One region of the Corynebacterium hansenii genome, then DNA from elsewhere that is predicted to be linked to it. Evidence: riboswitches for the same ligand, from Rfam matches in the RefSeq annotation. Region 1 holds a riboswitch; the other holds the start of a gene.

Region 1 (5,876 bases):
CCGAGTAGCACATGTGCGTGTGCAGCTGGGTGGAGTCCGCCAGTCCGCCGGTGGCGGTGCGGAACGCCTCCACCGACCACTCCGCGTACTCGTCGCGGTCCTCCGGGCGCAGGGGGAGCAGCTCGCGGATCGCGGCCTCGTCCACCTGGATCACCTGCGCGCCCGCCGCCTCCAGGTCCTCGCACTCGGCGCGGATCGCCAGAGCAACCTGATGCGCGGTGTCCGCCAGCGGCTGGTCGTCGCGCACGAAGGACCAGGCCAGCATGGTCACCGGGCCGGTGAGCATGCCCTTGACCGGCCGTTCCGTCATGTCCTGCGCCGCGCGGAACCAGCGCACCGTCATCGGCGCCGGGCGCGAGACGTCGCCGTGCAGGATCGGCGGGCGCACGCACCGCGTGCCGTAGGACTGCACCCACGCGTTCGACGTGCAGTGGAAACCGTCGAGCTGCTCGGCGAAGTACTGCACCATGTCGTTGCGCTCCGGCTCGCCGTGCACCAGCACGTCCAGGCCCAGGCGCTCCTGTTCGCCGATGACGTTGACGATCTCCCGGATCATCGCGGCCTCGTACGCCCGGGCCGACGACTCGCCGCGGGCGTACGCCGCGCGGGCGGCGCGGACCTCCGGCGTCTGGGGGAAGGAACCGATCGTCGACGTCGGCAGCGGGGGCAGGTCCAGGGCCCGCTCCTGGGCTTTGCGACGAAGCGGGAACGGCGAACGATCGTGGACGCCGCCCTTCCGGCGGGGGACCCGGTGCTCCGGGGCTCGTGCACCCCGCTCCCGCTCGTTCCCCTGCTCCTCCGCCCGGTCCCCATTCGCGGCGGCCTCCGCTTCGGCCAGGAAACCGTTGCGGCGGATGCGCTGGCCGTCCGGGTGGTGCAGGGCGCGGGCGAGCGAGACGACCTCGATGATCTTCTCCTCGCCGAACGCCAGCCGCGCCCGCAGCTCCGGCTCATTCGCCAGCGACGGCTCCGCCGCCAGCGAATGCGGGACGTGCAGGAGCGAACACGACGTCGACACCGCCACCGGGTGCGTCCGGGCGACGCCGGCGAGGGTGGCCAGCGCCCGGGCGCAGTCCGTGCGCCAGACGTTGCGGCCGTCGACGACGCCCGCGACGATCAGCGTCGACTCCGGGAGAGCCGACAGATCCGGCGCATCACCGGCGACGTAGTCCACGCCGATCGCGTCCACGCCGGTGCCCGCCAGCACATCGACGGCCCGCTGCCCACCCGTGAAGTACGTCTGGGCGAGCACCCGCAAACCGAGGCCATGGGCGTGGGCCACCAGGCGCCGCCACTGCCGGGACGCCTCCGCCCCGCGGTCGGCCGGCAGGCGATCGGTGTTGAGGGCGGGCTCGTCGAGCTGGACCCACTCCACCCCCTCCGCGGCGAGTGCGTCGAGGATGCCCAGGTAGACGTCGACGAGCTCGGGCAGCCTGTCCAGCGGCTCGCCGGGCGAGCCCGGGGCGGCCTTGGACAGCGCCAGGAACGTCACCGGGCCGATGAGCACCGGCCGCGCCGGCACGTGGTTCCGGCGTGCCCCGCGCACCTGCGACACCAGGAACGACGGATCGGCGGCGAAGGGGCGGGCGGCGTCGAGCTCGGGAACCAGGTGGTGGTAGTTCGTGTCGAACCACTTGGTCATCTCGAGGGGCGGGATGCCCTCGGCGCCGCGGGCCGCCGCGAAGTAGCGGTCGAGCCACGGCGGCAGCAGGCCCCCGGACTCCGCCACCTGCTCCTCCGGGTAATCGGCGATGCCGTCGACGCGGGCGGGCAGGGCGCCGACCATCGCGGCGACGTCGAGCATCTGGTCGTAATAGGAGAAGGTGCCGACGGGCACCGAATCCAGGCCGGTGGTCGTGGCGCGCCGCAGGCGGCGGTCGATGAGCGTCGCCGCGGTGTTCGCGAGCTCCGGCGCCAGCGACGGGTCGCGCCAGTAGGCTTCGATGGCCTTCTTCAGCTCCCGGTGGGCGCCGATGCGGGGGAAGCCCGGCACCGTGGCTATGAACGGCGGGCGTTGTCCCGCCGGGTTCGGAAATGCGGTCATTGGGTGATCTCCTCGATCCTCGTCAAGAAAGACCGGGGCCGCTCGCGGACCGCACGCGGGAGCATCCGATGGGAGACGCGCGTGTGCGACATCGCCGAAACGACGTCCGCGCCCATCGGGTTTTGCCACGTCGCGCCTGTCCGCGGGCGCCCTCGGTGAGCCGGATCGGATGAGCCGGCGCAACGGGCAGGTATTCGGGCTCGCCGGCGACGCCCAATCGGGCGGGGACCTACCGGCCGTCGCTTCCCAGGGATCGACCCCAGTGCCTCTGACGGCTTTCGTTCCGGCATACCGCTGCGGGACAGCTCCGGATTCTCACCGGATTCCCTCTTGCGACCGACACCCCGCGGTGAACGCGGGGGCGGAACCTGTTGCGCAGCTCACCATAGGGGAGGATTCGCAAAAAGAAAACTCGTTCGGCGAATCGGGTGCGCGGGGGCGTCGTAAAGCAAGGTGGGTAATGGTGTTGGTGGCCCATATGCTGGGGATCCAAGAGTTAACAAGCGATTCGCAATCTTCACTCGCCAACCCCGTTCGTGAATTGCTTTTGCCCCTGGCTAGATTTCGTGACCCCCGTCACATACCTTTTCGGTTAGTGATCATTAACCGAACTGCGGCGGGCAACCGCCCGCGACGAAGGGAACACCAGGCATGAGCATCCGCATCCCCCACATCATCGGCGGCGAAGAGGTCCACGCCGAAGGCGCCGTCATGGACGTCACCGTCCCCGCCACCGGCGCGGTCCGCGGCACCGTCGGGCTGGCCGACCGGGCCCTCGTCGACCGGGCCGTCGCCAACGCCAAGGAGGCGCAGAAGGACTGGGGTGCCTGGAGCCCGCTCAAGCGCACGCGCATCCTCAACGAGTGGATCCGCCTGATCCGCGCCAACGCCGACGACATCGCCCGCGAACTGTCGCTCGAGCACGGCAAGACCTTCGCCGACGCCCACGGCGACCTGCAGCGCGGCCTCGAGGTCGTCGAGTTCTCCCTCGGCGCCCCGCACCTGCTCAAGGGCGAGTTCTCCGAGTCCGTCGGCACCGGCGTCGACGTCCACTCCGTCCGCCAGCCGCTCGGCGTCGTCGCCGGCATCACCCCGTTCAACTTCCCGGCCATGATCCCGCTGTGGAAGGCCGGCCCCGCCCTGGCCGCCGGCAACGCGTTCATCCTCAAGCCCTCCGAGCAGGACCCGTCCGTTCCGGTCACCCTGGCCAAGCTCTTCCTCGAGGCCGGCGGCCCGGCCGGCGTGCTCAACGTCGTCCACGGCGCCCACGACGCCGTCAACGGCCTGCTCGAGCACCCCGACGTCAAGGCCATCGGCTTCGTCGGCTCGACCCCCGTCGCCGAGCACGTCTACGTCACCTCCGCGAAGCTGGGCAAGCGCGCCCAGTGCTTCGGCGGCGCCAAGAACCACATGATCGTCATGCCGGACGCCGATCTCGACCGCGTCGTCGACGCGCTCATCGGCGCCGCGTACGGCTCCGCCGGCGAGCGCTGCATGGCCATTTCCGTGGCCGTGCCCATCGGCGACGAGGTCGCCGACGCCCTGCGCGACGCCCTGGTCGAGCGCATCAAGGAGCTGAAGGTCGGCCACTCCCTCGACCCGGACGCCTCCTACGGCCCGCTGATCACCCCGCAGGCGCTCGAGCGCGTCCGCGACATCGTCGGCTCGGCCGAGGGCGAGGGCGCGACCCTGGTCATCGACGGCCGCGAGTCCGGCGCCACCGACGACGAGTTCGAGGGCGAGTCCCTCGCCGACGGCCTGTTCATCGGCCCGTCGCTGATCGACAACGTCAAGCCGGGGATGCGCTGCTACGACGAGGAGATCTTCGGCCCCGTCCTCTGCATCGCCCGCGCCAAGGACTACGAGGAGGCCCTCGCCCTGCCCAGCGAGCACGAGTACGGCAACGGCGTGTCCATCTTCACCCGCGACGGCGACGCCGCCCGCGACTTCGCCTCCCGCGTGGAGGTCGGCATGGTCGGCGTCAACGTCCCGATCCCGGTCCCGGTGGCCTTCCACACCTTCGGCGGCTGGAAGCGCTCCGGCTTCGGCGACCTCAACCAGCACGGCCCGGACGCCTTCCGCTTCTACACCCGCACCAAGACCGTCACCACCACGTGGCCGAAGGGCCCGCGCGAGGGCGCGTCCTTCAACATGCCGGTCCTGGGCTCCTAGGCCCCACCGGCCACGGCCCACCGCCCACCGCCCGCGAAAACCCGCCGGAACCACAGGAAGATCAGGAAGGTACCCATGACCTGGATCACCGAAGACCAGAAGATGCTCGCCGACACCATCGACGCGTACGTGGCCAAGCACATCGCGCCCAACGCCGCCGAATGGGACGCGACCCACCATTTCCCCGTCGACGAGATGCGCGGCCTGGCCGAGCTGGGCGTGGGCGCCCTGTACTGCTCGGAGGACCACGGCGGCACCGGCCTGACCCGGTCCGACGGCGTCGTGGTGTTCAACCGCATCGCCCGCGGCTGCCCGGTCACCTCGGCCTTCCTCTCCATCCACAACATGGTCACGTGGATGGTCGACGAGTTCGGCACCGAGGAGCAGCGCGCCGAGTTCATGCCGAAGCTGGCGGCGATGGAGATCATGGGCTCCTACTGCCTGACCGAGCCCGACGCCGGCTCGGACGCCGCGTCGCTGTCGACCCGCGCGGTCAAGGACGGCGACGAGTGGGTCCTCGACGGCGTGAAGCAGTTCATCTCCGGCGCCGGCGCGTCGGACGTGTACCTGGTCATGGCCCGCACCGGCGAGGAGGGCGCCAAGGGCATCTCTGCGTTCCTGGTGGACAAGGGCACCCCGGGGCTGTCCTTCGGCCCGAACGAGAAGAAGATGGGCTGGCGCAACCAGCCGACCGCCCAGGTCATGTTCGACGGCGTGCGCGTGCCCGCCGACCGCCTGATCGGCGGCGAGGAGGGGCTGGGCAAGGGCTTCACCATGGCCATGCGCGGGCTCAACGGCGGCCGCATCAACATCGCGGCCTGCGCGCTGGGCGGCGCGGAGTTCGCCTTCGGCCGCGCGGTGTCCTACCTGCGCGACCGCAGGGCCTTCGGCGGTTCCCTGGTGGACAACGACGCCCTGCGCCACCGCATCGCGGACATGGCCGCCGGCCTGCAGTCGTCGCGCCTGATGCTCTCGCACGCGGCGAATGCCCTGGACACCAAGGCCCCGGGCTACGCCGAGGCCTGCGCGATGGCGAAGCTCCACGTCACCGAGACGTGCTTCAAGGTAGCCGACGAGGCCCTGCAGCTCCACGGCGGCTACGGCTACCTGGAGGAGTACGACGTCGAGCGCATCGTCCGCGACCTGCGCGTCATGCGCATCCTCGAGGGCACCAACGAGATCATGCGCATGATGATCGGCCGCGCCGCCGCGAAGGGCGCGCTGGCCTTCTAGCCCCGACCGCTTGACGACGAACCACCCCACCAACGAGGAGCGAGAACCGAGATGAGCACCACCGACATCCGCACCGTGGCCGTCATCGGCCTGGGCAACATGGGCGGCCCCATGGCCGCCAACCTGGCCAAGGCCGGCCTGACCGTCCACGGGTCCGACCCGTCGCCGGAGGCCCGCCGGGCGGCCGCCGACGCCGGCGTCACGGTCCACGACAACGCCGTCGACGCGGTCACCGCCGCCGACGCCGTGGTCACCATGCTGCCCAACGGCAAGATCGTGGGCGCGGTCTACGACGAGCTGCTGCCCGCCACCCCGGGTGGGGCGCTGTTCATCGATTCGTCGACCATCGCCGTCGACGACGCCCGCGAGCTGTCGGCCCGCGTCGCCGCGGCCGGCCACCGGCACGTCGACGCCCCGGTCTCCGGCG
Region 2 (5,876 bases), 1.5 Mb from region 1:
CCCTCCGAAACGGTAGCGGGAACGGCCCATCAGCAGCAGGAACACCGGTGCGCCGATCACGCCCGTGACCACGCCCAGCGGGATCTCCTGCGGCGGGGCGATGAGGCGGGCCAGGACGTCGACCCACAGCAGGAACAGCGCGCCCGAGAACACCGCCACCGGAATGGCGCGGCGGTGCACCGACCCCACCAGCAGCCGGGCGAAGTGCGGGATGACCAGCCCGACGAAACCGATGCCGCCGGCCACCGCGACCATCGCGCCGACCAGCACCGCCTGCACGCCGAAGAGGACCTTGCGCAGCAGACCGACCCGCACGCCCAGCGCTGCGGCGGTCTCCGGGCCCGCGGACAGGGCGTCGAGGCGCGGGCTCAGCAGGAACAGCAGGACCACCGCGGGCACGAGCACGAGCAGCGGCAGCGGCAACCGGTTCCACTGGGCGCCCGACACGGAGCCGAGCATCCAGAACAGCACCGACTGCGCCGACCGCGAATCCGGGGCCCGGAACACCAGCAGGCTGGCGACGGCCGAGAACGCCGACGACAGCACGACGCCCGACAGGATCAGGCGCAGCGGGGTGATGCCGCCCTGCAGCATGGTCACCAGGTACACGATCGCCGTCGCCGCCACCGCGCCGACCAGCGCGCCGCCGGACAGCGCCCACACGCCGAACCCGGAGAACGCGCCGACCGTGATCACGGCCGTCGCGCCGACGCTGGCGCCGGCCGAGATGCCGAGCAGGTAGGGGTCGGCGAGCGGGTTGCGCACGAGCGTCTGCATGGCGACGCCCGCCATCGCCAGACCGGCGCCGACGACGATGGCCATCAGACCCCTGGGCGCCCGGAGCTCCCACACGATGTCGTTGACCGCGCGATCCGGGTACGCGGCCCCGGACAGTTGGGCCGCGACGACGTCCCACACCTGCGGCAGCGAATAGCCGACCGATCCGAACGTCAGCGACGCGACGAAGCTGACCGCGGTCAGCGCCGCCAGCACGAGCACGAGAAGCGGCGTGGCCGCCTTCCCCAACACGAAAACCGCCCTTCCGGCTAGGAGGCGAAGTGCTCGCGCCCGTCGAGGCTCCCGGGCAGCTTCATGGCGGGCTCGATTCCGGACTCGGGCACGAGGCCGAACTTCTCCAGCCCCTTGCGCAAGTGCTCGGCGGCGTCGATGTTCAGCGGCGAGGACACCCACATCGAGTACGAAAGGTTGACGAAGCGGTTCTCCTTCACCGCGGGCAGGTCGCGGGTCACCGGGTGGTTCTTCAGGACGCGGACCTTCTCGTCGAAGGTCTGCCCGTCGTAGTCGACGAACACGAAGGCGTCCGGGGCGTCCTTCGCCAGCGATTCCCAGCCGACCTGCACCCACGAGTCGTCCAGGCCCTCGGCCTGGTTGCGTCCGCCGGCGGTCTCGATGATCGCCTGAGGGCCGCCGAACCTGCCGGAGGTGTAGATCGCGTCGGTGCCGGAGTCGAACACGAACACCGTCGGCGCCTTGTCCGCCCTCGGGGCCGCGTCGAGCTTCTTGCGGCGCTCGGCGATGTCCTCGATCACCGCCTCCGCCTGATCCGAGCCTCCCGTCATCGTGCCGACGTTGCGCAGGTCGGTTTCCAGCGCCTCCCACGGGTCGACGAGGCCGCGCCGGTCGGTGCCCTCCTTCCGGCAGGATTCGGTGAGCACGTAGGTGCCGATGCCGCGCTGGTCCAGCAGCTCCGGCGTCACCCCGCCGCCCTCGGACAGCCCGTAGTTCCAGCCGGAGAAGTAGACGTCCGGCTGGGCCGCGACGATCTGCTCGAGGGTCGGCTGCTTCTCGGCGATTTCGTTCAGCCCGCCGATCACGTCGGCGCCGTACTTCGCCGCGAGGGTGTCGCGGTCCTTGCCGATGGCGGCCACGGCGTCGAGGTTGTCGCGCGCGCCGGCGGACAGCGCGATCGAGATGATCCCGGAGTCGTACGCGAGCATCTTCGGGTCCGCCGGATACGGGGTTTCCTTCCCGCAGTTGACGACGGTCGTCTCGCCGCCGGGCTTGGCGGCGGAATCCGCGCCACCGCCGCCGACGGAGCAGGAAACCAGGAGCAGGGCCATCGATGCGGCGATGGCGGTCGGGACGGCGCGGAGCGCGAGCTTGTTCAAGGGGCCCACCTTCGTGGAACACCGCCGTCACCCTGACGCGGGGCGCGGCGTGGACGTCGAACCGGCGGGTCTTCGGACTCGAGGTCGACTCCCGCGCGCCTTCCCGGACGGCCATGCGCCGGTCCAGTGGCATCGTGCGGGGGATGGGCCCTCTCACCGCTGCGCGACAGTTCCGGATTCCCACCGGATTCCCTGGCGCCGATTCCTTGCCCGAGCACCGTAGCACCCCGGCGGGGGCCGTCGGACCGGCCGGACGGGCGAGGCAGTAACCTGATGCCGCCACGCGCTTGCCACATAAGGGAGTACCCGTGCTCGTCATCTGGGACATCGATCTGACGCTCATCGACAACGCCGGCTTCGGCCACGCCGAGGCGGACCGGCTGTTGGCGGAGCGCGGCATCGAGCGCCCCGCGGACCTGACCTTCGCCGGGCGCACGGACGCCGACATCTGGGGTTCCGTGCTCGGCGCGCAGCCGGGCGATGCGGTCCTCGGGGATTTCCTGACCGACCTCGCCGACGCCTGCGCCGTCGCCGAATGGCGGGGTTCCGTCCTGCCGGGCGTGCGGGCCGTGGTGTCGGCGCTGGCCCGGTCGGGGCATTCGCAGACGGTGGTCTCGGGCAACATGGCCGAGACCGGCTGGCTGAAGCTGCGCCACGCCCACCTGTCGGAGTTCATGGCGCCGCGCTTCTCGGCCTTCGGCGACTACGAGGTCGACAGGTCGGAGCTGCTGCGGGTCGCTCTGATGGAATGGGGCGGCCGCGGCCCCGTCGTCGCCGTGGGCGACACCCCGGCGGATGCCGCGGCGGCACTGGAAAACGGCATCGGGTTCGTGGGCGTGACCACCGGCCGCCACACGGCGTCGGACCTCACCGCGGCGATGGTCAACGTCAATCGCCTGGCCACGCCGTATTTCACCGACGATGACCTCCCCGACGGCACCGCGATCGTCGAGGATCTGCGGGATGCGCCGGCCGTCGTCAAGCTCCTGGAGTCGATGGCGCGCTGACGCTACAGGTCCCCCGCCGCCCGCGAGATCAATTCCGCGGTGCGGCGCCCGCCCGCGTATGCGGGGGCGACCCACGACGCGGGGGCGGCGGCGAAATCGCGGTCGACGGTGATGTCCACATGATCGACGAGGTCGACGCGCGGGAAGGACAGCTCGTCCCACAGCCGGGCGATGCGCTCGGCGATGTCCCGCGCGTCCGGCTCCAGGTGGGCGCCGGTGTGCTCGTCGGTGGCCCCGGGCCGGGCGGGCACGGCGCCGAGCGTCAGGTCCAGCCCGGCCGCGCGCAGGCGCCCGACCCGGTCGAGCATCTCCGACCCGCGGATCTTCCCGATCGGCAGGGCGAGGCCCGACGCGCCGGATTCCGGCAGCGCCTTCTCCAGCGACGCGCCGATCCCGGGCAGCGCCAGGGTGATCCCCGGCAGCCCGGCGGCGTCGTCGGTCAGCGTGCGCCACTGCTCCGCCATCTCGCGGTACCCCACCGCGGGCAGCGTTGTGCCCGCGACCGCCCCCTCCACCAGGCCCGCGGCGACGGCGGGCGCGGCGGGCTCGTGCATGACGACGCCCACCTCCGCGCCGAACCGCCTGCGCACCTCGGCGACGTGGGCCGCCAGCCCCTCCGCGAGCGACGCCGCCAGGTAGGCCACGGCGCCGCGGTCGACCAGCATCCGGTGGCCGCCGGGCAGCTCGATGGCCGCCGCCAACGTCCACGGGCCGACGATGGGCACCGTCACCGTCTCCGGGGTGGTCCCCCAGAACTCCTCGCACGCGTCGAGGTCGCGTTCGAGATGATCGGCGGCCAGCGACACGGCGCGCCCGCCGCGGTCGGCGATGCGCCACGACCGCGGCCCGGCGTCGAGATCGAGGTCGGCGCAGATCGCGCCGGTGCGGCCGATGGCGTCGGCGCCCAGGCCCCGGTCGGCGAGGATGGGCAGATGCGGGGCGGCACCGCACTCGCCCGCGAGGATCTCGGCGGCGGCGCGGACGTCGGTGCCCGGCATGGGCCCGAGGCCCCGGAAGGCGGTCATCGGGTCGCCTCCGTGGACGTGATGGTGCCGGAACCGAGCACGACGTCGCCGCCGGCGTCCGGGCGGTAGAGCACCGCGGCCTGGCCCGGGGCGACGCCGCGCAGCGGCTCGAGCAGGGTGCACTCGAACGACCCGCCGGTGCCCGCGTCGTCGACGGCGCCGGTCCACCCGACGCGGCACGGAACCGGGCGGCCATGGGCCCGGACCTGCACTTCCGCGTCGAATGCCGCGGGCGGGGCACCGGCGTCCAGCCACACCGCCCGGTCGACGGAGAGGACGCCGACGTCGAGGTCCTCCCGGCGCCCCACGGTGACGGTGCCGGTGGCGACGTCCATGCCCGTGACGTAGCGCGGCTTCCCGTCGGGCGCGGGCCCCGGCAGGCCCAGGCCCTTGCGCTGGCCGATGGTGAAGGCGTCGACGCCGTCGTGGTCGGCGAGCTTCTCCCCCGTCACCGAGTCGACGACGGCGCCCGGCCGGCGCGGGATGTGGCGGCCCAGGAACGCCTGCGTGTCGCCGTCGGGGATGAAGCAGATGTCGGTGGAGTCGGGCTTGTTGGCGATGGTGATGCCGCGCGCCGCGGCCTCCGCCCGGATCTCCGGCTTCTCGGTGTCGCCGATGGGGAACATCGAATGCGCCAGCTGCTCGCGGTTGAGCACGCCGAGCACGTAGGACTGGTCCTTCGCCTGGTCACCCGCGCGGCGCAGCCGCCCCTCTTCGTCGACGAGCGCGTAATGCCCCGTGGCCACGGCATCGAAGCCCAGCGCCAGGCCGCGGTCGAGCAGCGCCTGGAACTTGATGCGCTCGTTGCAGCGCAGGCACGGGTTGGGGGTCTCGCCGCGCGCGTAGGAATCGATGAAGTCGTCCACGACCTCGGCGCGGAACCGCTCCGAGAAGTCCCACACGTAGAACGGGATGCCCAGCAGGTCGGCGACGCGGCGGGCGTCGCCGGAATCCTCCAGAGAGCAGCAGCCGCGGGCGCCGGCGCGCAGGGTGACGGGGTCCTTGGCCAGCGCCAGGTGCACGCCGACGACGTCATGGCCGGCGTCGACCAGCCGCGCCGCCGCGACCGCCGAATCCACGCCACCGCTCATCGCCGCCAAAACACGCATCGCGCTACCTCCCCGTGAACGTCTTTTCCCGTTGAACGCCGCGCCCGATCAGGCCATTCCCGCCGCGCGCGCCCGTGCGACGGTATCACCCAGCACGGACAGCACCGCATCGACGTCCGCGCCGGTGGAATTCCAGCCGAGGGTCAGCCGCAGCGCCCCGCGCGACACCGCGACGTCGACGCCCATCGCCTCCAGCACGTGGCTGGCGCGGTTGACCCCGGCGGCGCAGGCCGACCCGGTCGCGGCGGAGATGCCCGCGGCGTCGAGCAGCATGATCAGGCTGTCACCCTCCGCACCCGTCACGCTGACGTGCAGGTGCCCCGGCAGCGCGGGCTCCGAGGTGTGCAGCACCACGCCGTCGATGTCGCGGAGGCCCGCCAACAGACGGTCCCTGAGAGTGGCGACGGCCCGCCGCTCCTCGTCCATCGCCGCCGTCGCGGCCCTCAGCGCGGCGGCCATGCCGGCGGCCGCGGCGACGTCGGGGGTGCCCGAGCGCAGTCCCCGCTCCTGGCCGCCACCCGCGTTCAACGCGGTGAGCGACGTGGCGCGCCGCACCAGCAGCGCGCCGATGCCGCGGGGGCCGCCGAACTTGTGGGCCGAGGCAGC

The links. Region 1 has a riboswitch for cobalamin ahead of metE (5-methyltetrahydropteroyltriglutamate--homocysteine S-methyltransferase). Riboswitches for the same ligand answer to the same signal wherever they lie in the genome.
Region 2: linked by a shared signal. The riboswitch ahead of CHAN_RS04895 (ABC transporter substrate-binding protein) and the one ahead of metE (5-methyltetrahydropteroyltriglutamate--homocysteine S-methyltransferase) in region 1 are both predicted to bind cobalamin.

Annotation. Positions count from the first base shown of each region.
Region 1 covers NZ_CP047211.1:2,607,577-2,613,452, reverse strand. The annotation lists gene metE (5-methyltetrahydropteroyltriglutamate--homocysteine S-methyltransferase) at 1-2,044, opposite strand, end outside; cobalamin riboswitch at 2,213-2,431, opposite strand; gene CHAN_RS11540 (CoA-acylating methylmalonate-semialdehyde dehydrogenase) at 2,696-4,216, shown strand; gene CHAN_RS11535 (acyl-CoA dehydrogenase family protein) at 4,292-5,449, shown strand; gene mmsB (3-hydroxyisobutyrate dehydrogenase) at 5,501-5,876, shown strand, end outside.
Region 2 covers NZ_CP047211.1:1,098,175-1,104,050, reverse strand. The annotation lists gene CHAN_RS04900 (FecCD family ABC transporter permease) at 1-1,026, opposite strand, end outside; gene CHAN_RS04895 (ABC transporter substrate-binding protein) at 1,047-2,081, opposite strand; cobalamin riboswitch at 2,176-2,347, opposite strand; gene CHAN_RS04890 (HAD family hydrolase) at 2,438-3,136, shown strand; gene CHAN_RS04885 (uroporphyrinogen decarboxylase/cobalamine-independent methonine synthase family protein) at 3,139-4,161, opposite strand; gene mnmA (tRNA 2-thiouridine(34) synthase MnmA) at 4,158-5,270, opposite strand; gene CHAN_RS04875 (cysteine desulfurase family protein) at 5,319-5,876, opposite strand, start outside.